Regions from separate parts of the Brevibacillus sp. HB1.1 genome, predicted to be linked through region 3. Evidence: riboswitches for the same ligand, from Rfam matches in the RefSeq annotation. Region 3 holds a riboswitch; each other region holds the start of a gene.
The links. A riboswitch is a leader RNA that binds a small molecule or an ion and turns the genes downstream of it on or off. The one in region 3 is predicted to bind lysine.
Positions count from the first base shown of each region.

Region 1: another riboswitch for lysine. It lies ahead of dapD (2,3,4,5-tetrahydropyridine-2,6-dicarboxylate N-acetyltransferase); the one in region 3 lies ahead of HPY27_RS19620 (aspartate kinase).
Region 2: another riboswitch for lysine. It lies ahead of HPY27_RS14915 (amino acid permease); the one in region 3 lies ahead of HPY27_RS19620 (aspartate kinase).

Region 1 covers NZ_JABMIV010000001.1:809,355-817,466, reverse strand. Annotated here, with positions in the region: gene HPY27_RS04005 (flavodoxin) at 1-294, opposite strand, end outside; lysine riboswitch at 436-625, shown strand; gene dapD (2,3,4,5-tetrahydropyridine-2,6-dicarboxylate N-acetyltransferase) at 717-1,427, shown strand; gene HPY27_RS03995 (aspartate aminotransferase family protein) at 1,442-2,656, shown strand; gene HPY27_RS03990 (N-acetyldiaminopimelate deacetylase) at 2,660-3,793, shown strand; gene HPY27_RS30330 (hypothetical protein) at 3,768-3,902, opposite strand; gene HPY27_RS03985 (hypothetical protein) at 4,066-4,665, shown strand; gene HPY27_RS03980 (DUF4912 domain-containing protein) at 4,778-5,140, shown strand; gene HPY27_RS03975 (glycoside hydrolase family 73 protein) at 5,397-5,810, opposite strand; gene HPY27_RS03970 (DUF1885 family protein) at 5,923-6,351, opposite strand; gene HPY27_RS03965 (MarR family winged helix-turn-helix transcriptional regulator) at 6,532-7,080, shown strand; gene HPY27_RS03960 (DUF3055 domain-containing protein) at 7,159-7,458, shown strand; gene HPY27_RS03955 (alpha/beta hydrolase) at 7,567-8,112, shown strand, end outside.
Region 2 covers NZ_JABMIV010000005.1:41,235-49,346, reverse strand. Annotated here, with positions in the region: gene HPY27_RS14925 (CGNR zinc finger domain-containing protein) at 1-550, opposite strand, end outside; gene HPY27_RS14920 (DinB family protein) at 719-1,213, shown strand; lysine riboswitch at 1,298-1,483, shown strand; gene HPY27_RS14915 (amino acid permease) at 1,597-3,045, shown strand; gene HPY27_RS14910 (hypothetical protein) at 3,264-4,121, shown strand; gene HPY27_RS14905 (hypothetical protein) at 4,228-4,419, shown strand; gene HPY27_RS14900 (hypothetical protein) at 4,412-4,558, shown strand; gene HPY27_RS14895 (TolC family protein) at 4,776-5,831, shown strand; gene HPY27_RS14890 (aminoglycoside phosphotransferase family protein) at 5,903-6,814, opposite strand; gene HPY27_RS14885 (aminotransferase) at 6,964-8,112, opposite strand, start outside.
Region 3 covers NZ_JABMIV010000007.1:301,910-310,021, forward strand. Annotated here, with positions in the region: gene uvrC (excinuclease ABC subunit UvrC) at 25-1,806, shown strand; lysine riboswitch at 1,909-2,096, shown strand; gene HPY27_RS19620 (aspartate kinase) at 2,327-3,568, shown strand; gene HPY27_RS19625 (YslB family protein) at 3,618-4,070, opposite strand; gene HPY27_RS19630 (succinate dehydrogenase cytochrome b558 subunit) at 4,500-5,111, shown strand; gene sdhA (succinate dehydrogenase flavoprotein subunit) at 5,131-6,885, shown strand; gene sdhB (succinate dehydrogenase iron-sulfur subunit) at 6,904-7,653, shown strand.

The DNA.
Region 1 (8,112 bases), on a different contig from region 3:
ACCGACATGCTCGTAAGCGGAGTCGCAAGAGCCAAAAGCAACAACCTTTTTCCCGCTGAGGTCAATATTGTCCATTTCCTCATAAAAATCCAGGCATTCGTCTGGCAGTTCACCGTCGCCCCATGTGTAGGCACCAAGCAAGATTCCGTCGTAAGCTTCGAGTTCTTTTGCGTTCGCATCCATCACTTCTTTTATCTCCAGCTCAGCACCAGTTGAACGAATACCTTCTGCAATTGCTTCAGCAATTTCCTGAGTATTCCCTGTCATGCTCGCGTATACCATCAAAATGCTCATAAAACGTAAAACCTCCAATTCAGATAATGAGTATCATTCTCATCAATAAAAATAATGAAAATGAGAATCGTTGTCAATAACTTTTTTCTTATTGCCACGTTTCATTGATTTTGGTAGAGTTAAATAAAATTATAATAATGTACTCTAAATAGAGGTGCGCCGAAGAAGAGTAAGTCTTTTCGCAATCTGCCAGGGGGCAGGAGAAGGAAGAAAGGCTAAAGCGCCGAAGCTTATGCTATGCCCCTACGTAGCACAGGCTGGGGTGTCTCATGAAAAATGATCATCCTGTCACAAGGGACCTAAAGTCTTTTTGTGGAGCGCTATTTATGATTTGCTTCTGTAGTAGTAAGAGCAATGAGATAGCGAATGCACTCATTGCTTTTTTTGATTTACCATGCTGTTATTTTGAGGAGGATGTAACCATGAACATGATGGATGCCAACGAAATTATCGCGTTTATTCAAAAAAGCGAAAAGAAAACACCAGTGAAGGTATATGTGAAAGGGAACCTGGAGGGAATCGACTTTGGTGCGAGCTCCAAAGCCTTCATTACTGGTCCTACTGGTGTTGTTTTTGGTGAGTGGAAAGAGATTGAGCCAGTGCTCGCTGCTAACGCAGACAAAATTGAAGATTATGTGGTAGAAAGCGACCGCCGCAACTCCGCTATTCCATTGCTGGATACAAAAGGAATTCAAGCACGTATTGAGCCAGGCGCAATTATCCGTGACCAAGTGACAATCGGTAACAATGCGGTCATCATGATGGGTGCTTCCATTAACATCGGCGCAGTTATCGGTGAAGGTACGATGATCGACATGAATGTTGTTGTAGGTGGACGTGGAACCATCGGGAAAAACTGCCATATCGGCGCTGGATCGGTTATCGCAGGCGTTATCGAGCCACCATCTGCACAGCCAGTTGTTGTCGAAGACGATGTTGTCATCGGAGCAAATGCTGTCATTCTGGAAGGTGTTCGCGTAGGAAAAGGTGCTGTCGTTGCAGCAGGTGCTGTCGTGATTGAAGATGTACCTCCATACGTAGTAGTTGCGGGAACGCCTGCACGTGTGATCAAGCAAATCGATGAAAAAACTCGTTCCAAGACAGAGATCAAGCAGGAGCTACGTCAGCTGTAAGGGAGAGAGTGCACATGGACTGGCGTTCGCTCGATGAACAATATATCGTCTCCTCTTACAAAAGACTTCCGATTGCCATAGAAAAAGGCGAAGGAAATTACTTGTACGATACGAATGGAAAGAGCTACCTCGACTTGTTTACCGGACTCGCGGTAAACGTTCTGGGGCATTCTCATCCGCGCATTGTACAGGCTCTGCGTGAGCAGGGAGAGCGCTTCTTGCATATTTCCAATGTATTTTTAAATAAGCCAGCTATTCGTTTGTCCGAGCGTTTGGTTGCGAACAGCATTAGTGGAAAAGTGTTTTTCACCAACTCTGGTGCAGAGGCTACAGAGTCTGCGATCAAGCTGATTCACAAATGGACGAAGAACGAGGGAGCAGGTCGTGAAGGCATCGTTGTCTTACGCAACAGTTTTCACGGGCGAACACTCGGAGCAGTGCGTTTGACGAGGCAGGCTCACGTCTATCAAGACTTTCCTCAGCCGGCTTTTCCTGTTTATGAACTGGATGTGGAAGACACGGAAGGATTGCGAGCGATTTGCCAGGAAGCAAGACCCGCTGCGGTCCTCATGGAGCCAGTCTTGGGTTCTGGCGGTGTCGTGCCGTTAACGGAAGCGTTCTTGCGAGAGGTAGCTGCGATCTGTGAACATGAAGGCATGCTCTTTGTCATGGACGAGATCCAGACAGGAATGGGCAGAACAGGAAAGCTGTTTGCTTATGAGCATGCAGGCGTAACGCCAGACCTGATCCTTTTTGCCAAAGGCATAGGGGGAGGGCTTCCCCTCGGCGGTGTCATCGCTGGCCCAAGGCTGATGAACCAGTTCAAACCGGGGGATCACGGAACGACTTTTGCACCATCGCCACTGTCTGCTGCCTTAGGGAATGTCGTGTTGGATGAATTGCTTGATCCAGCCTTCAGCGCTCACGTAGAAGAAGTGATTGCGTACCTGTGGTCGGGCTTGGAAGCGCTGCGAGCGCGTCTTCCAGATCAGCTGCAATCCCTTCGCGGAAAAGGCTTGATGGTTGGAATTCCGCTCTCTTCCACCCCGGAAGAGGTAAGCCACTTGCAGCAAGCATTGCTTGACGAAGGAATTCTCGTTGACGTGACGCAGAAAACGATTGTTCGTCTGCTTCCGCCACTGACGTTGACAAAAGCCGATGTGGACCGTTTTCTTGCTGTGTTTGAGGACCAATTAACAGCAAGAACAGGTACGAAAAAGGAGGCGTAGACCATGACGACTTCCTTGTTTACACAAATTCGCCGAGACTTGCACCAAATACCGGAGCCAGGCTTCGCTGAAGTGAAGACACAACAATACTTGCTGGATTATTTGAAAAAGCTGCCCCAGGAGCGAATCGAGATCAAAACGTGGCGGACAGGCATTTTGGTCAAGCTGGCAGGAACAAGGCCAAAACGATTAATTGCCTGGCGGACGGATATGGATGGCCTGCCGATCGTAGAGGAAACGTCCTATCCGTTTCGCTCGCTTCATGAAGGATTCATGCATGCATGCGGTCATGACATGCATATGGCAATTGCTCTTGGCCTCCTGACGCATTTTACCGAGCATCCGATGGCAGATGATTTGCTGTTCCTCTTCCAGCCGGCAGAAGAAGGTCCTGGCGGTGCGGAGCCGATGATGAAAAGTGAAGAGTTTGCGGGGTGGCGACCGGACTGCATTTTTGCCCTGCATATCGCGCCAGAATATCCGGTCGGTCATATTGCGACGAAGCCAGGAATTTTGTTTGCCAACACTTCTGAGTTGTACATTGATTTGGTTGGCAAAGGGGGGCATGCAGCCTTCCCGCACAAGGCGAATGACATGGTGGTTGCAGGAAGCCATCTTGTGACACAGCTTCAATCGATTATTTCGCGCAATATGGATCCATTGGATTCGGCTGTCGTAACGATTGGCAAGCTGGAGAGCGGAACGAAGCAGAACATCATCGCAGAGAAGTCCAGGCTAGAAGGTACCATCCGAACCTTTTCGATGGAATCGATGGCAATCGTCAAGAGCCGCATTGAATCTCTCGTAAAGGGAGTGGAAATAGGCTTCGATTGCCAGGCAACGATTGACTATGGGGTTGGCTACTGCCAGGTTTACAACGAGGAGCAGTTAACGACAGACTTCATGCAATGGGTACAGGAACAATGTGAAGAAGTAACTCTTATCACCTGCAAGGAAGCCATGACCGGAGAAGACTTCGGTTACTTTTTGAAAGAAATTCCTGGCTTTTTGTTCTGGCTGGGTGTGCAAACGCCGTACGGCTTGCATCATTCTAAAATTGAGCCGAACGAAGACGCGATCGAAGTTGCCATTCGACTGGTCTCCCGGTATTTTACATGGCTTTCGCAACAGGAGTAGCAGGTGTCAGGAACAAAAAAGAGTGGCTGGATAGCCGCTCTTTTTTCTGTGTCATTCCCAGCCGTATTTTCGTCAAGAGTAAGAAGTAGTTACTAACATCTCTGTGCATAAGTCTTTCTTCCTAAGGTTTTTGTGCTTGTGGATAATGTGGATATTGTTGAAAAAACTTATCAGGGCAGCACAACTATTTCCTTTTCCAAACGTATAAACTAGAGAGAAGAAATTTCGGAAAAACAAGCGCTGCCGCGCACACATACAGGAGGATTATTGACATGAAAAAAGCATGGTTATCGGCCTTGTTGGCGTTGACTGTAGCAGCAGGGGTAGGGAGCACTACTGCGGTGGGAGAGGGTGCAATGCGCGTATTTTTCGGTGCGGAAACCGTAGCGAGTGAAATGCCAGCATCCAAGGCCGAATCGATAGAATCAATAGTGAACAAGCTCGGTGGTTTCGCCGATTACGATCAGCAATCTGGCAAATTGCAAGTGATTAAGCCAAACGTAAATATTATTGTGGTCGAAGGAATTCAGCAGACCCGCAATAAAAATGTCGTTTTCAGCAACCCTGTCAAAGGATACAGCGACAAAAATGTGCCTCGTACGTTTAACGTGTTCGTAGAGGTTGATGACGCGCCTGTAGCTAAAGACTTGCGCATGCAACTTGTGTTGATCGGACCGGACGGCAAAGAAGTGTCTAAAGGGAAGGAATGGAAATACTCCACACAAAATGCAAACAGCTTCTATTTTTCTGAGCCTTTTGTATCTACGAAACTCGAAGCATACGGCACTTATAAAGTACAAGTTCAAATGAAATCCGAGAAATTCACTTCTTATGTATCCGTTGGTGAAAATACATTTACAGTTGGGCGTTAAAAATTATGGCTTGGATGCGTTTCCACTTTGCATGTCCCCGTGCTATAATATACGGAAAAGCCAATATACTTGGTAATAGCAAGTACATGAAAGAAAGGAACGATGGGAGCGAATGGAGACAAATCCCCCGCGATCGTCCACAGATCTAGAAGGCCCGAGTATACGCATTGCCTGGAAAGATGAGCAATCCATTCAGGCAGAGTGGAGCATGACGAAGGAGTTCGAGCAAGAAATAGAGCGAAAGTTTGCTATTCCTTTTGCTGAACTACCTTTTGTCCTACGCCTTTTTGATGTGACGTACCGCAAAGAGATCCGAAATGATGGCACTGACCTTTACACTGATTTTGATATCAACCACCTCTCTTCCGAATGGATATTGTACGGAGTGACGCAAGGATTGGAATATTGCGTCGATCTGGGAATTCGGATGGTGGACGGAAGGTTTTATTCGCTGTCCAGGTCTCAAATGATTTGATCAACGTGCTCAAGCAACGTACGACTGAGGCAACTGCATTTTTATACGAAACAGCCCCATTATCCACGAGGTTTATTTGTGGCAATGGGGCTTTTGTTTTTTATTCATGGACTCATGGCTTCTCTCGCTGTCTGTCCAGCAGTCGCAGGGCAACCGCTAAAACAGCCCATACTGGCATTGGTTCGTCTAACTTATTTAGCCATTCAGGCGAGGTCAGCAAGCCCTCCTGTAATGCGCGATTGCCTAGCTCCAATTTCTAGGGAGGAAACGTTTGTGGCCCTTCTGAGGTGAATGAATCGTACTGAGACAAGTTGTACGTCTGAATGAGGCCCGTCAGCTTTTCGGCGTACGCAGGGTCGGTAGCGTAGCCGGCTTCTTCTAAAGCCTGTGCGGCTTGTGCGGGAGTCGTGGCTGCCAGCACGTTTTTATATGCGGGCCTACGTAAAAACTGGGTATGGTCTTCCATGGATTGCTGGTAATTTTCATAAGCGCGGAACTGGGAGGTACGTGTGACCGTTTTTCCGTTTTCCACCTCTTTGCTTTCGATGGTGACAGAGCCGGCAGGTCCCGTTCCCTTTATTCCAAAGAGGTTATACGAGGATGTCCCAGTGGCAGGGTCAACAGGTACTTTTTTACCCCAACCAGACTCGAGTATGGCTTGCGCCTCCATAAGCACACCCCTTTCCACTCTTTGTTATTCGTATGAAAAAAAGAGATCAGGGGGAATAGGCCTGGACATGAAAAAACAGTCGAGATTTCTCGACTGTTTCTCCGTTTTTTCTTTATGGCTTTCGAGGTTGGAAGTATTGAATGCGATTATTGAAGAGATGGAGCTCTGCTTTATAATCACGTGCCAAGTATCGACAGTACTCATTCGCCTTGTTTTTATCGCCATGCGTGGCCGATTCAGGGAGGGACACCTGTATGTAGTGCTTTTCGGAACCGTTTTCATTTTTGCTCCCGACTCCAACAACGATGGCTTTGTACATGTTTGGGTCTTTTCCTTTGAGAAGGAACCACGAGTCCTTTCCTTCAGGGCGTTCTTCTAGGTTGTAAGGGAAAGCGGCGTCAGCATAGGTCCAGCCCAACTGCTTTCCTGTTTTTGAGGTCATGTCAACGTATCGCGTAAACTTGGCTTTCACGTCGTCAATACTTACAGATGCTGCGGTAGAACCATCAACGAAATAGATGTAGGCCGATTGAAGTTTCACGACTGCACTCACTCCTAGTACCGGTATTCTGTGCGTTAAGTGTAGCATTGTCTTCCACTCTTTGGCAATGAGGCAGTTGGCGACCAAAAACAATTGCGCGTTTTTTCTGAAAAGTGTAAAATATATATCATATTTATATGCCGTTAGATGAACGATAAAGGATCATGGAGGAATATACGCATGCAGGAGGCCTCAATTAGACACGTATTCGAAGCTTTAAACACCATGCGCGCCATCGATGTGGTGAACAAAGAAGACTGGGAGCGGGCAGCGAAGGAAGCTGAATTGGATTCCTCCGTACAGTTAAACATTCTCTGGATCATCTACTGTTATGAAGGTGTACGCGTCACGCAAATTGCAGATTGGACCTTCTGGCATCCCTCATCGATTGTCATTCATATCAAGAAATTAATGGAGAAAGGCATGGTGACCATCGAAAAGTCGGAGTTGGATGGGCGTGTAGTTCACGTATACCCGACTGAAAAAGGAAAAGAAGTATTAGAAGCCAGTCGAAGAAGTGTACCAGATATTTTTAGATTGACGTATGCATTGGAGAAAATGGAGGAACGATACAGTACAGCAGTAGTTGAACTGTTCTTTGAATGTCTCTCCTTTGTCGCGCAATCGTTGCATGGTGCAGAAAAAGTGAGATGGATTCAAGAAGGGGAAGACAGGGTCATTAACCCGACGCGTCTGGTAAATGATGCTGTTTGGGTGGCAAAAACGTGATTTTTCGCTTATACTAGTGAATAATCCGAATATTTCACGAAGTTCGGAGGCCAAAATACTGTTGAGGAGGGATTGCTGATGGAGCACTACGACCACTTATACGACGTTTCGGAGAACGCTAATGTACGTTTCCTCGGTTTTATTTCAGAGGGAACTCGCTACGACTTTGGCATGGTATTTACACACAAGTTTTATGGGAAGCCGTTGGTGATCTGTATGCAGACAGGGCAATCGACTCTTCTCAGTTCTGAAGATGCAGTGAATCCAGGATATCTGCAAAAAATTTTCAGACTGGATTCAGAGAACGAGGCAGTCGCACTTGCTGAGTTTTTCCAGGAGCATTTACCATCCATTCCATTTGAAGAAAATCAGTATTAGGTAACGAGCAGAAGTTTATCTTCTGCTCGTTTTGGTTTTTCAGTAAAATACGGCCTTCCGTTTTTTAGTATAATCGAAAGAAATCAAGCAGTAGGAGGAACAGTGGGAATGGGTGTACATAAATGGTCGGCCAAAGATTCTCGGGGAGCGATTGTGCTCGTCCATGGAACGGGAGAGCATCATGGGCGCTATGAGCATGTAGCGGCTTATTTCAATCAGGCAGGCTGGGACGTATATGCGGAAGATTTGCCGGGATGGGGGCGCTCTCCTGGGAGACGGGGGCATATTCAATCATTCGAAGACTATTTGTCCCGTGTACGGGAGTGGACGAGTACCGCGCTTGCCGATGCGTCAGGAGAGAAGCCTGTATTTTTAATGGGGCATAGTCTGGGTGGTCTCATCGCGACTCGCTTTATTCAGGCGGATGAGCGGAGTAAAGAGTTGGCAGGGTTAATTCTCACATCTCCATGCTTGAAACTGAAACTGACTGTACCGGCGTGGAAGGAGCAATTGGCACAGTTTCTCGATCGGGTCTGGCCAACACTTGTCATGCCTAATGGAATCACTCCCGACATGGTATCGCGTGACGAAGCTGTTCAGGCTGCTTATCAGAACGATCCACTCAATTATTCCAAGGTAAGTGTCAGATGGTTT
Region 2 (8,112 bases), on a different contig from region 3:
TTTCCTTCTGTCGCTCCCGAAAACGGCGCACCTTCATCAGGTTTCCGCACATTTTGTCATCACACCAGCGGCGCACCCGGTTGCGGCTTTCATCATAAAACACCCAGCGGCAATCCTCGTTGTCACATATTTTGATTCGCTCCAAATGCTGCGGGGCAAGCAGCTCCGCGAAAGAAGCCGCAATTTGTGCCATGACGAGAGGCCAGCCCTCTGTTGAGCTGGATTGCTTTTGCCCGTAGCCGCCCTCCTCATCTACATACAACACCTGTATATGAAAAGGGGCCTGAGCCAAAGCTCTGTTCAATTCCGCAAGGTCGTCCTCTTGGATTCGGTCTCCACGGACAACAGCTTCCAGCATACGTCTCAAACGTTCGCGCAGCTGCAAAAGGGAAGCGGCACACTCCTCATTTATCGGAAGCGGAGCGGTTAGCTTGTATGTTTGCAAAAAGGATGACAGCCATTCCTGGTTCTCCAAACGATTTTCCGCACGACCAGAACCACGCCAATCCCGCCAATCACTATTTAAAAAATCGATACAAAGCCAGTCCATGTTATTATCTCTCCTGACGAAACCCTACATTTTTCTCTCTTGTATGACTATACAGAATATGGTAATATCTTTTTGTAACTATCGTAATCAAATTAACTGGTTACATTTTCATTTCTTACTGCTATTATAGCGTTTCATCAATCTGTTTCACAGACGAGGAGGAAGCGTATGAATCGGAAGGATTTGCTTTTGCATGGATGGGAATGTACGTATGACAAGGAAGACTGGTATCCACCCTTAAAAGAAGCGCTTTCCGGAGTATCAGCAGCCGAGGCCAGCTGGCGCCCTGTGGGAGAAGCAGCCAACACGATCTGGGAAAACATCAGCCACCTTCTTTATTACAAAGAACGCCTGTTGCATTGTCTATTGGGCACTGAATTTCCTAGCTCGGCTGAGACGAACGATGATACCTTCATCCCGTCCGGCGGTCCGGATGACGAAGACGCTTGGCAAGCTACCCTCTTGCGCATGGAAAGCGTCCATCGCCACATTCATGAAAAGCTTTCCTTGCTGACGGATGAGGATTTAAACCAGACGGCTACTTATACGCCCATTTACCAAACCGTGATGAGTCTGGTCCTGCATGATGCGTTTCATACGGGACAAATTGTCCAAATTCGCAAGTTACAAGGCTCTTGGCCTGCCAGACGCTCATTTGAATAACAAAATTTCACATTGATTAATCATAAACAATCCATTATAGTTGATAAATCACATAATTTCATACATGTTATCCTCATCTTTCACGGTGAGGATAGAGGTCGCGGCTTTTATATCATCCTGTACGAGATTCAGAGAAAATCAATGACTCCAGGTAAGGAAAATCCGCCGAAGCTCATATCGCGTCTCTGTGCGATTGGGTTGGGGCTGTACTCGAAAGGGGCAGAACTGTCACGTTTGCATGCCAAGCAAGCGTGGTGAGCTATCTTCAGTGAAGGCTTGGTGGGGATTGGATGATACCGCCCTATGCCATTTTTTTGGCTATGGCGGTTTTTTCGTTTCCGACCTTCCTTCTCAAAAATCAAGAAAGGTCGTGCAAGTAGCTTATGTCACAAAATCAATTGCAACGTGGTTTAAAAGCCCGACACCTGACGATGATCGCCATCGGCGGCTCGATTGGGACGGGATTGTTTCTCGCGAGCGGAGGCTCGATTCATTCCGCCGGACCTGGTGGAGCTTTAGTTGCCTATCTCGCCATTAGTATCATGGTTTACTTTTTAATGACCAGCTTGGGGGAAATGGCGGCCTTCATGCCTGTTTCTGGTTCGTTTTCGACGTATGCCACACGGTTCGTCGATCCATCTCTCGGCTTTGCTCTCGGCTGGAACTACTGGTACAACTGGGCCATTACCATTGCCGTCGAGCTGTCAGCTTCCGCACTCATTATGAAATATTGGTTCCCGGATACCCCAGCGATATTGTGGAGCGCTTTGTTCCTCGGATTGCTGTTTGCCTTGAATCTCCTGTCTGTGAAAGCCTATGGAGAATCTGAATATTGGTTCGCCTTGATTAAAGTAGTAACGGTGATCGTCTTTATTATCGTTGGTGTGTTGATGATTTTTGGCATTATGGGCGGCCAAGCAGTCGGCCTCCAAAACTTCACCAAAGGCGACGCGCCATTCAATGGCGGCTTCATGGCCCTGCTCGGTGTCTTTATGATTGCCGGATTCTCTTTCCAAGGGACAGAGCTCGTTGGTGTCGCAGCTGGGGAGAGCGAAGACCCTGCCCGCAACATTCCGAAGGCCATCCGTCAAATTTTTTGGCGCATCCTACTCTTCTATATCCTCGCTATTTTGATCATCGGGTTGTTGGTTCCATACGATAATCCAAATCTGATCAGTGGCGACCTTACGGATATTGCGATCAGTCCGTTTACGATTGTTTTTGAAAATGCCGGATTTGCTTTTGCAGCATCCGTCATGAATGCCGTTATTCTTACGTCTGTATTGTCTGCTGGAAACTCTGGCATGTACGCCTCTACACGCATGCTGTGGAACTTGGCGAAAGAAGGAAACGCACCAAAATGGTTCGCAAAAGTAACAAGTAACGGCGTACCGATCAATGCCTTGATCTTGACTGCGCTCATCGGCGCCCTTGCTTTTCTGTCCTCTCTGTTTGGGGAAGGCGAAGTGTACGTCTGGCTTCTGAATGCTTCCGGTATGTCAGGTTTCATCGCTTGGCTGGGCATTGCCATTAGTCACTACCGTTTCCGTAAAGCGTTTATCGCTCAGGGTCGTGACTTAAGCGAATTGCCTTATCGGGCAAAGTGGTTCCCGTTTGGACCGATTTTTGCCTTCATCATTTGCTGTATCGTTATTATTGGACAAAACTACTCCGCATTCATGGGTGGAACGGTTGACTGGTATGGCGTCCTGGTCTCTTACATTGGCCTGCCACTCTTCTTAATCGTTTGGCTCGCTTATAAAATTACCAAAAAGACCGAGCTCGTCCCTCTTGAACAAGTAGACTTCAGCATGGATGAGCACACGAAATAATCGAAGAAATAAGTACGGACTTCCGTTCAGATAACGGAAGTCCTTTTTCATGGTTGCCGGCATATTAAAAACTGCCCCAAAATAGCCGATAGTATAGACAAGAAGCCATTGAGATCGGTTTCCTTCCGTTCTCACAACTCATGCCAGTCATCTGATATAAGGTAACCAGATCTCCTGCCATCACGACTGAACATGAATCCATGTGAGGAGAGTAGAACATGTACATCCAATCGAATACCCGCTACCTAACCCCCCAGCTTTCAACTAACCAACTTGCACCCAAAATGGTGACAGGAACTCGTCTAGCATTGCCCGAGCACGATACAGTAGACCTTCGTTCTCACAAGGCACGAGAGCTCCCTGCTGATGTCATCGAGCATCACAGTGTCCAATTTTTCTTTAACACAGAGATTAATGAGCGTTTGGATAAAATTTTTGCAGATAAACCACCCGAGGCTCGCAAAGCCTTTGACCACATCCTGGAGCAAAACTTTTTCAACTCCCCATCCACCTACACCGATGAAGAAAGAGCTGCTTTGGTAGAAGTCGGTCTAACCCAAGGCAAATATTTGGCAGACCAATACATGGCTGATGAAAATGCTGCTGAATTTTTGGATACCCTCCATTTGCTCGCTGGCGTTGCCAAAACACGAAAGGTTGACCCTGCAACCGGCAGTGTCAGCTACGTAGAGCTTCCGCAAAAACCACATGGGGCGCCGAGCGACTATGTTAACCCGTCCAAGCTGATGGAGCGGTATGACCCGGAAGCCTACAAAAAAATGCATGCGGCTACCAATCAAACAGAGAAAGTAAGCATGCTGATTCAATTCGTCAAAAAGCTGCAACATCGACCAGACTGGATCTCTCAATACCGGAACGAACAAGCTACGCTTCTTTCCGATTTAAAAAATACGAAAATCACTAACCGCTTTGAGAATGTAAATACAAAGGACGACACTGAATTTGTTCGTCGAATGAATACGCTCGCTGAAAATGCTTCCTTTTCTACCTTCACACCATTGCTTCAAACGAATCTTGCCTCTTTTATGAAGATCTTGACCAAGAAAACAAGTTAACTACACAAAGATGATGGTCACAGCCTCCTCCCGAACTTCCCTGGGACTGGGGCTCTTTTTTTGGTGTAGTTGATGGACATACTAACCCGTAAAGGAGGGGACGAACATGTATGACAATCTCGAAAACGACCTGCCTGATTTCAAACAACTGGATGACAGACTGATCGCTCAACCTCCTACTAGCCCCATAATCGCAATCCGTACCAATCTAGACAAGGAACCAAATGACGTCGACAATCCGTATGTGCAGCAAGACTCTACACCCACTGGACAAAATAAGGGGGAAGCAAATGACTGATCGCAGCTCAAAGGAAAAACCGGACATGGGTTATAACGGAAGCAATATGCATGGTTATTCCCTTACAGCAAAGGAAGGGACATTGGACCAAACTGACAAGTCGGCTGCGGCAAAAAAAGAAAACAGGGACAAAGAATAGTTCTTTTCCCGTCACGATGAACAAATCCCCTTTGGGGAAACAGGCAGATACTCACTTTGCCTGTTTCCTGAAGGGGATTCTTTTGGATTTCTGATCAAGAACATGGTGAAAAAACATTTTCTTATTGACGAAACTCTATTGGAAATATATACTTTTCATGGATTTGATAATGAGAATCGTTATCAGATTCTTGTATATATGATCAGGAGGTTGCCCCATGAAATCCAGGCTCTTCAAACACATTTACAGCACAACATTAGTCACTTCTCTCCTCACAGGTGGCGCCCATATGGCTCTGGCCGCACCACTCGTGGCCACTGCTGAACAGACGGATGTTTCCCCTTTGTCGCTAGATTTCGCAGTCGAACAGGCAATAAAGAACAGCGTTGATCTGGAGGTGCTTCGGCTTGACTTAGATATTACGAAGCACGAAACATCCATCACATTGAGAGAAAAAGCAGAAATCAAAAAAGCCGACATCATGTCACTGGCTGATGCAAAAAAGAAATTCGAAGACGCTGCCAAAGCAGTCAAAGAAGTGGTTGTCGATGAAGTCGCCCTGAATACGCAAAAAAACACCATTCAATTGCAAGTGCAAAAAGCATTCTTCGAAGTCCAATCATTAGACGCCAAAATCAAATCGCAGAAGAAAAGCTTGCAAAGACAGTACTGGTTGGACTCCCAAGAAACAGAAGCTCACAAAAATCTTGCTGCCCTTGAAACCAGCTACAAGCAAGCATTGGCCAAACTCAACGATTTATTGAATGAAAAAGCGGACAGACAATGGAAAATGATCGCTACTGATCTGACCCAACACGAGTTGCTTTCCTTAGAGCAATTGCAAGCAAAAGCTTATGAAAATCGTCCTGAAATGATCAAAGCACAAGCAGAAATAGACTTTGCCCAAGTAAGAATTGATTACACAGCAGAGTATTCCGCACTCAGCACACATAAAGGTACAATCGCAAAAAATGAGCACAAAAAAGCGGAACTGCAAAAACAAAAAACACAAAAGAAAATCGGTCAAGAAGTAAGTGACAACTATACGAAGGTACTGACAGCGAAAAAGGCATTAGAGGAAAGTACAACAAAGAAAGAAACCGCATTGGAGCGCTATCAGGCAACAATCGATCAATATAGATTAGGAAAAGCATCGATGAAAGAACTGATGGAAGACGAAGCAAACCTGTTTGACTCCGAAGCAAAAGCAATCGAATCGGTTTATCAATACAATCTCGCTGCTACCACCTTGAATCAGTCGACTGGTTATTAATATTTCGTATCACGAAGGATCTTATATATTCATTTAAAATATAGGAGGCTTCATCCCACAGGGTGAAGCCTTTACTCATTTATTAGCCTCTCAAAAACTCCCGGCATCACCAGACGACCACTGTCTACACCAAAATCCTCTATAAACCACCAAGCCGATAGCACACTATGGCAATACGCCCACGCCAACACTCTCTCTTTTTGCAAAGACAGCGCCTTCATCAGTCCATCGACCCGCTGTTTCATTACTTCTTCTACCCCATCCTCTGGCAAATGGTTCAGCAAAAACGGAATCACCTCATACTCCGTCTCCCCGATCAGCCCCTTTGGATCAATTGCCAACCACGGCTCTCTTTCTGCGCGCAAAATATTTTCATGATGCAGATCCCCATGCAGCAGGCACTGTTCTTTTTGTGTGGAGAGAAGCTTTTTGTACCATTGCATGGCTCGCTCCACCATTTGCTCGGGAATCGGTCCTGTCCCCCCTTGGAAATGTGGACGAATCTTTTCCAGTCCCACAGCCCAGTCCGCTATCGTTGGAAACGTAGACGCAAGCTTGCCAGCGTTCGAAACGGGGGTATGCATCCTTTTAATCACGTCCGCCAAGCATTGAATTCGTTCTTCTTCGCTGCTCAGCTTGTCCAGTGTCTCCCCTGGCATGATGCGCTCCAAAAGCATGATCTCTTTTTCCTCGTCAGCATCGAGTAGCTGCACCATCCCCCGCCCCGCAAAAGCCCGAATCGCCGTCAGCTCTCTCTGCCAGTCCAGTCCAGGCACGCCCAGCTTCAGCACTGCGTTTCTCCCATCCTGCAACACAACAGGTGCGACAAAGTTATAAGAGAGCGGAAACGGCTCAAGCACTTTTAAAGACCAACGTGCTTTGCATTCGGCAATCAGCTCATGAAAGGAATCCAGCCAAAGACGTCCCGCTTCTTTATGTATGCCCATAATTGTTTGGGTAAATTGGGTTGGCAATGAAATCATTAGGAACCCCCTCCTCGAACTACTTGCAAAACATCCTCTTGCCCCAGCTTTCAAGCTGTTCCCCTACCACAGCCGCTTCTTCCCCCCAACAACTACTCATAAAAAAGGGAGCAGCTTGAAAGCCGCCCCCCTTTATTTCCCGGAAAATGTTAGGACAGCCGTCCCATCAAGCGCTCCATACGTTCCAGCGCCTTTTTCAATTGCTCCATCGATGTTGCATAAGAACAACGGATATGCCCCTGTCCGCTTTCGCCGAACACGTCTCCAGGTACAACAGCTACCTTTTCCTCCATCAGCAGCTTCTCCGCAAACTCAGAAGAACTGAAACCTGTAGAAGCTACAGACGGGAATGCGTAGAATGCTCCGTCCGGCTCGTGGCAAGTCAATCCGATTTGACGGAATCCATCTACCACATAATTGCGGCGCTGACGGTAGCTCTCAATCATTCGTTCCATATCAGAGCGTCCATGACGCAGGGCTTCCAATGCAGCCATCTGAGCCATCGTCGGTGCACACAGCATGGTGTACTGGTGGATTTTCAGCATGCCTGCGAGCAAATCAGGCGACGCGCAAACATATCCCAGACGCCAGCCGGTCATCGCGAACGCTTTGGAAAAACCGGAGATCAGGATCGTCCGATCTTTCATCCCTGGCAGAGCCGCGATACTATCGTGCATTCGACCGTAAGTAAGCTCTGCATAAATCTCATCGGAGATCACCATAAGGTCGTGCTTTTCAATGATCGGCAAAAGTGTTTTCCACTCTTCAGCCGTCATGGTCCCCCCAGTCGGGTTATTTGGATAGCAGAAAATGATTGCTTTTGTACGCGCGGTGATGTGCGTCTCCAGCTCTTGCGGTGTCAGCTTGAACTCGTTTTCCATCGTAGTTTTCAGGAAAACCGGCACCCCGCCAGCCAAGCGAATGACTGGTTCATAAGAGACATAGCAAGGCTCCACGACCAATACTTCATCACCCGGATCAAGAATGGCACGCAGTGCGATATCAATCGCTTCGCTGGCACCAACCGTCACGAGAATTTCTGTCTCTGGATGATAGCTGACAGAGAAACGTTCTTCCAAGTATTTCTGAATTTCCACGCGCAATGGCAGCATACCTGCATTGGATGTATAAGCTGTATGTCCACGCTCCAGAGAAGAAATCGAAGCTTCTCTCATGCGCCAAGGAGTGACGAAATCAGGCTCCCCTACGCCCAAGGAAATGACTCCCTCCATCGATGCTGCCAAATCGAAAAAGCGGCGAATGCCTGATGGCTTCAATGACTGAACTGTATTGGATAA
Region 3 (8,112 bases):
TAGAGCAAAGAGGAGGGAGCAGCCATGAACAGCTCCTTAAAAGATAAGCTGGCCGTCCTGCCAGATAAGCCAGGCTGCTACCTGATGAAAAATGCGAGCGGGGAAATCATTTACGTAGGAAAAGCCAAGGTACTGAAAAACCGCGTCCGCTCTTATTTTACAGGCAGTCATAACGGGAAGACGCAGCTGTTGGTCAGTGAAATCGTGGACTTTGAGTACATTGTGGTATCCTCCGCGATTGAGGCGCTCATCCTCGAGTGCAACCTGATCAAGGAGCACGATCCGCGTTACAATGTCATGCTCCGCGACGACAAGACGTATCCGTACATCAAAATTACGAATGAGGCGCAGCCACGCCTGGAGATTACCCGTAAGGTATTAAAAGATAAAGCCAAGTATTTCGGTCCGTATCCGAATGCCGGAGATGCCTCCGAGGTGAAGAAGCTGCTGGATCGCCTCTATCCGTTGCGCAAGTGCCGCAATATGCCCAAGCAGGTTTGTCTTTACTACCATTTGGGACAATGTTTAGCGCCCTGTGTGTACGAGGTATCGGCAGAGGAAAATCAGCGTTTGGTGGATGAAATCAGCCGGTTCCTCGATGGTGGCCACGAGGAAATGAAGCAAACTCTCACGGAAAAAATGCTGCAAGCCGCTGAAAACATGGAGTTCGAACGAGCCAAGGAATATCGCGATCAGATCAAGAGCATCGAAGCGGTGATGGAGAAGCAGAAGATCACGTTCACGGATACGGTAGACCGCGACATTATCGGATTTGCTGTGGAAAAAGGCTGGATGTGCATTCAGGTGTTCTACATGCGAAAAGGGAAGATGATCGAGCGTCAGACAACTTCTTTTCCATACTATGGAAGCGAAACCGAGGACTTTATGTCTTATGTGAGCCAGTTCTACTACGATAAACAAAATGCGCTACCAAAAGAAATTTTGCTCCCGCAAGAGAGTGAACCGGAGCTTTTGGGTGAGTGGCTGGGCATCAAAGTCCATGCTCCGAAAAGAGGCAAAAAGCATGAGCTCGTGAAGATGGCTTCCGAGAACGCCCGTATTGCTTTGCAGGAGAAGTTCGCGCTGATGTCCAAGGACGATGCTCGTACAGTCCAAGCGGTACACAATCTTGGTCACATTTTAGGGATTCCGGTTCCTCATCGAATTGAAGCGTTTGACAACTCCAACATTCAGGGAACAGAGCCTGTGTCTGCAATGATTGTGTTTACAGATGGTCGCCCTGACAAAAAGGAATACCGCAAATTCAAGATCAAAACCGTCGAGGGGCCAGATGATTACGGCTCCATGCGCGAAGTGGTTCGCCGTCGTTACTCACGCCTGCTGAAAGAAAACCAGCCGATGCCTGACCTGATAGTGATCGATGGTGGAAAAGGCCAAATCAGTGCGGCTATGGACGTGCTGGAAAACGAGCTGGGTCTCTATATTCCCGTCTGTGGACTTGCGAAGGACGAGAAGCACCGTACCGCTCAGCTCATGTACGGAGATCCGCCAGAGCCTGTGAATCTTAGACGTGATAGCTATGAGTTTTATTTGTTGCAGCGCATCCAAGATGAAGTCCACCGTTTTGTTATTACATTCCACAGACAATCCCGGACAAAAACGATGCTCTCCTCGCAGTTAGATGAGATCCCGGGTATCGGTGAGAAGCGACGCAAGCTGTTGTTCTCTCATTTTGGCTCGTTGAAAAAAATGCGAGAGGCGACCGTTGAAGACTTCCGCCAATTAGGGATCGGTGACAAGCTGGCAAAAGAAATCATCGGGCATCTGCGCAAGCTGGACACATAGCACATGTAACTTTTTGAACAACCTCTAAAAAGGAATTGATCCATTTTTAGACTCATGATATAATCCGATTCAAACAGAATAGTTAGCCTCACTTCCATTATGGAGTGAGGTAGAGGCGCGAAAACCAAGAGTACCACCCTGAGATCGGGAATCTGTGAAGGGGACGGGAAAGGGGAATTCGCCGAAGTGTGGAGGGAAACCCGCTTTTCTCCATGCTGGGTCTGCGTTGAACAAATGCAGGACTGTCATCTGCACAATGACCAATTGTCAGATGGAGAGCTATCTCACGGTGTGTCAATGTGAGTTTTGATGGTGATGACTGTCAATCTTCGTTGTCCGCGTGTATTGGGAGGGAGGAACCGGTATGTCGAAACAGTAGGCAGCGGCAGGTCTTATTCCTTGTCGGTGCCTTTTTTGTAAAATAAAATGCAAGATTTTTCCTTATAGAGAGAATAGTGAAAAACCATACGATACGAGATAAATACCAATATTGGATATGAGAAAAAGGGAGAGAAGCCGCATGGGGTTGATCGTGCAGAAATATGGAGGCACCTCTGTAGGTACCATTGAGCGAATTTTACGAGTTGCGGATCGAATTGTCAGCTACAAAGAGGAAGGGCATGATGTGGTAGTCGTTGTTTCTGCAATGGGCAAATCTACTGACGTGTTGGTAGATATGGCCAAGCAGATTAGCGCATACCCATCCGAGCGTGAAATGGATATGCTGCTGACCACGGGGGAGCAGGTATCGATCGCGCTTTTGTCGATGGCCTTGCATACAAAAGGCTACGACGCCATTTCTCTTACGGGCTGGCAGGCTGGAATCACCACGGAGGCGATTCACGGAAGAGCACGGATCAAGCAGATTGATCCAGAGCGGATTCAATCCGAGCTCGGCCGTGGTCGTGTGGTGATCGTGGCAGGATTCCAAGGGATCAGTGACGAAGGTGAAATTACGACGCTCGGCCGCGGTGGATCGGATACATCTGCGGTTACACTCGCAGCGAGCTTGAACGCTGAGAAATGCGAAATCTTTACAGACGTGTCCGGGGTGTATACAGCTGATCCGCGAGTGGTTCCAGCTGCGAGCAAGCTGGATACGATCTCGTATGATGAGATGCTGGAGTTGGCGAACCTCGGTGCAGGGGTTCTTCATCCAAGGTCAGTAGAGGCTGCGAAAAAATACAAGGTAAGGCTGGTCGTCCGCTCCAGCTTTACTGCCGAAGATGGTACGTACGTTGAGGAGGTTGCCAACATGGAAACAGGAAGAGTAGTAAGTGGAGTTGCACACGATGAAGATGTAGCCAAAATCACGGTTGTCGGCATGCCTGCCAAGGTCGGGACGCTCTCCCGTCTGTTCAATACGCTGGCGGACAATCAGGTGAACGTCGATATCATTATCCAAAGCTCTTATGATGCGTCTGTTACGAATATTTCTTTTACAATTGCAGCGGATGACCTGAAAAAAGCACTGGATACGCTGGACAGAAACAAAAACGAGCTTGGCTTTGAAAAAGTCGATTTCGAGGAAGGCTTGACTAAGGTATCGATTGTTGGCTCAGGCATGATCAATAATCCAGGGGTAGCTGCCGAAATGTTCCGTGTCCTGGCAGAAAAAGAAATTTCTATTAAAATGGTATCTACGTCTGATATCAAGGTTTCTTGCGTCATTCCAGCAGCCTTGACGGAGCTGGCTGTTCGCAGTCTTCATTCGGCATATGGTCTGGATGTCGAGGAAACTGCGGTCGTGCACGGAGTATAAAACATGGATGCTCCCTCTCCCTTTGTTATAGGTAGAGGGGGCATTTTCTTCATGACGCCACTTGTACAGATATACGTATGTCAGAGGAGCTTTCCATTTCGATTTTGCTGAACGCTTCTCTTTCTTTCCATTGCTCAATCATACCAGCAATGATCCCAGCCTCAAAAGAAAGACTGCATCCTAGTCTTTCGATAGACTGGTAGCTAAAAATGGAATGAGTAAGCGAATAGACAATAGTTTGCCCGGACTCCTCCACGACGTCGAGCTGGCCTAATCCGAGCCGAATAAAAGGCATAATCGGGCCTGTTGCAGATTGAATGGGGATTTGGCGGCCCATATTTTTTCCAATCCAATAGAGAATATGGTTTTCACTATCGCCTAGCAGGGTGCTAGTCAGCGTTTCGCGTAGAAGATGATAGCCAAGATAGGGCATATTCATTCGTTCCGCATAGGGAATGGTCTCTGGCGGCAACAGTGCTGCAAGCTGATCCTTCTCTTTCATATGTGCTTCCCTCCTGTCTGTACTAGATTATGAGGAGGGACTCGCATTCATGACATCTTAATAGAAAAAATAGCTGGACTAAACAAAGTTATTCTATCAATGTATTTAGTACATTGATTGTCTTGACGCTATGTGTCGACAAGAGTACAATTGGATTTGGTCAAAGTTTTGCCCAACTTTTTCTCGAATTTTGACACATTCCGACAAATTCATGTGATCTAGCGAACGCAGTCTTTTTGTGAACAGCGTCAAGACGCTCTTCATAAAATGATCGTGGCGGTTTTGCTATGTCTAATGGGTGAGGCAATGGGTTAGGATATTGGGGAAAGGTCTATCAAAACGGCCGAAAACCGTTTTGGACTGCTTGCGGTGACGCTTGACGTTTTTCACAGAATTGAGAGTTACATACATTGAAAGGGGGACCATTGTATGGCGAAAGGCCATAGCTTTCTCAGTCACAAGCTACACTCACTTCTTGGTTTGTTTCCGATCGGGCTCTTCCTCGTGTTCCACTTGACAGCCAACTATCAAGCGACTCGTGGGCCTGAAGCTTTCAACCAGGCCGTAGGCTTCATTGAAAGCCTTCCATTTCTGTTAGTACTTGAATTTGCCTTGATCTACCTCCCGATCCTGTTTCACGCTGTTTACGGTCTCTACATCGCGTTCCAAGCGAAGCATAACGTAGGGAACTTCGGTTACTTCCGAAATCAAATGTTCTTGTGGCAACGCGTTACAGGAGTCATTACCCTCATTTTTATTGTTTGGCACGTTTGGGAAACTCGTATCCAAAAAGCACTGGGTGCACACGTGGATTATGACATGATGGCAAACATTTTGAGCAGTCCTGCAATGATCGTATTCTACACAATCGGGATTATTAGCACGACTTTCCACTTCTCCAACGGACTGTGGTCGTTCCTGGTTCACTGGGGAATTACAGTTGGGCCGCGTTCCCAACGCATTGCAACATTCCTGACTTTGGGCGTATTCGTAATTGTAACCTTCATCGGCTTGCGTGCGATGTCGGCTTTCATTTTGTAGGGATAGGGGGACTAAACTCATGGCAAAAGGTAAACTGATCATTGTCGGTGGAGGTTTGGCCGGCTTGATGGCTACCATCAAAGCAGCAGAAAAAGGCGTTCCTGTTCAGCTGTTCTCCCTGGTTCCGGTAAAACGTTCCCACTCTGTCTGTGCGCAGGGCGGTATTAACGGTGCGGTAAATACCAAAGGGGAAGGCGACTCCACATGGGAGCACTTCGACGATACAGTATATGGCGGAGACTTCTTGGCAAACCAACCGCCAGTTAAAGCAATGTGCGATGCAGCACCTGGCATTATCTATATGTTGGACCGTATGGGTGTTATGTTTAACCGTACGCCAGAAGGTTTGTTGGACTTCCGTCGTTTCGGAGGAACCAAACATCACCGTACCGCTTTTGCGGGTGCGACAACTGGACAACAGCTCTTGTACGCATTGGACGAACAAGTACGCCGTTATGAAGCTGAAGGTCTGGTAACCAAGTACGAATATTGGGATTTCCTCGGAGCCGTTTTGGACGATACAGGAACCTGTCGCGGGATTACTGCGCAAAACATGCGTTCCGGTGAAATTCAATCCTTCCGTGCGGATGCCGTTATTTTGGCAACAGGCGGACCTGGTATCATCTTCGGTAAATCGACGAACTCGATTATCAATACAGGTACAGCAGCGTCTGCGGCGTATCAACAAGGGGTTATTTACTCCAATGGTGAGATGATCCAAATTCACCCAACTGCAATCCCTGGAGACGACAAGCTGCGTCTGATGTCCGAGTCTGCTCGTGGTGAGGGTGGCCGTGTATGGACGTACAGAGACGGTAAGCCTTGGTACTTCCTGGAAGATAAATACCCTGCATACGGAAACCTGGTTCCGCGTGACATCGCGACTCGCGAAATCTTCTCCGTTTGCGTAGATATGAAGCTGGGTATCAACGGCGAAAACATGGTATACCTCGACCTGTCCCACAAAGATCCAAAAGAACTGGATGTAAAATTGGGCGGTATTATCGAGATTTACGAAAAATTCGTTGGGGATGACCCACGTAAAGTTCCAATGAAGATTTTCCCTGCGGTTCACTACTCCATGGGCGGTATGTGGGTAGACTACAATCAAATGACCAATATCCCTGGTTTGTTTGCAGCAGGTGAGTGCGATTACTCTCAGCACGGTGCAAACCGTTTGGGTGCGAACTCCCTCCTGTCCGCTATCTATGGCGGTATGGTAGCAGGTCCAAAAGCAATCGAGTACATCAAAGGCTTGAACAAATCCTCTGATGATCTGTCTTCCACGCTCTTCGACGGTTTTGCTAGCCAAGAGCAAGCGAAATACGACAGCATCCTGAAAATGGACGGAACAGAAAATGCTTACCTGATCCACAAGGAACTGGGTGAGTGGATGACTGACAACGTAACGGTAGTACGTTACAACGACCGTCTGCAAAAAACGGATGATAAGATCGTTGAACTGATGGAACGCTACAAGAAAATCAACATCAACGATACGAATAAATGGAGCAACTCCGGTGCGGCGTTTACCCGTCATCTGTGGAACATGCTCGCACTGTCCCGTGCGATCACGATCGGTGCGCTCAAGCGCGACGAGAGCCGCGGTGCTCACTACAAGCCTGATTTCCCAGAGCGTGATGACGAGAACTTCATGAAGACGACAATGGCGAAGTACAATGCTGAAACGACTGCGCCTGAAATCTACTATGAAGACATCGACGTATCCCTGATCGCACCACGTAAGCGTGACTATACGTCTGACAAGAAATAAGAGAGGAGGAAACTGATCATGGCAGAAAAATTGATTCATTTGATTATCACTCGTCAAGATAGCCCTGACAGCACTCCGTACAAGGAAGAGTTCAAGATTCCTTACCGTCCTGGTATGAACGTGATCAGTGCTTTGATGGAGATTCAACGTAATCCACTCAACGCACAAGGTCAAAAAACGTCTCCAGTAAACTGGGAATCGAACTGCTTGGAAGAAGTATGCGGTGCGTGCTCGATGGTTATTAACGGAAGACCGCGCCAAGCTTGCTCGGCACTGGTAGATAAGCTGGAACAGCCGATTCGTCTTGAGCCAATGAGCACCTTCCCTGTACAACGTGACTTGTCGATTGACCGCAGCCGCATGTTCGATGCGCTGAAACGCGTAAAAGCGTGGGTTCCAATCGATGGTACGCATGATCTGGGACCAGGTCCTCGCATGCCGGAAGTTGAGCGTCAATGGGCGTACGAGCTTTCGAAGTGCATGACGTGCGGTGTTTGCTTGGAAGCTTGCCCGAACGTGAATGCGAAGGCTGAGTTCATCGGTCCGTTCGCGATTTCGCAGGTTCGTTTGTTCAACCAGCATCCAACGGGTATGATGAACAAGCATGAGCGTCTGGAAGCCCTGATGGAAGATGGCGGTATCGGTGATTGCGGTAACTCGCAAAACTGCGTACAAGCATGTCCAAAAGGTATTCCGCTCACAACTTCGATCGCTCACATGAACAAAGAAACAACCAAACATGCAGTGAAGAAGTTCTTCTTCTCTTAATTGTTTGCAATAGAAAAGGCGTGCACCGGTGATCCGGAATGCACGCCTTTTTTTAGTTTAGGAAAGTTTGTTTAAGTGCTTACTGTATATGTCGCTGTAGTGGAGAGAAGAATATTTCCAGGCTAGGCTCCAGGCTCCGTCCTGCTGGGGGATAAGAATGTCCGCTCCGAAGGGATTTGCGGGGAAACGCAAAAGTGGTAGCCGCTTCGTAGCACGGGCACGTTGCGTTTCTTTTGCCCGCAAATCCCTTCTCCGCTCGGTAGGACTCCACAAGTCGCTACGCCTGGAAATATTCTTCTCTGTCGTAACAGATGAGGTATTTCATTCTTTGAAGGATTTAAAAAAGCGGATCACATGGAAAGATCGTAGAGGAAACAGGAGAAATAAGCGAAGATCTTAGGGACACCGACCGAGACGCAATGCAAAAAGCGAAACACGCTCTTAAGCGTCCACCTCTGA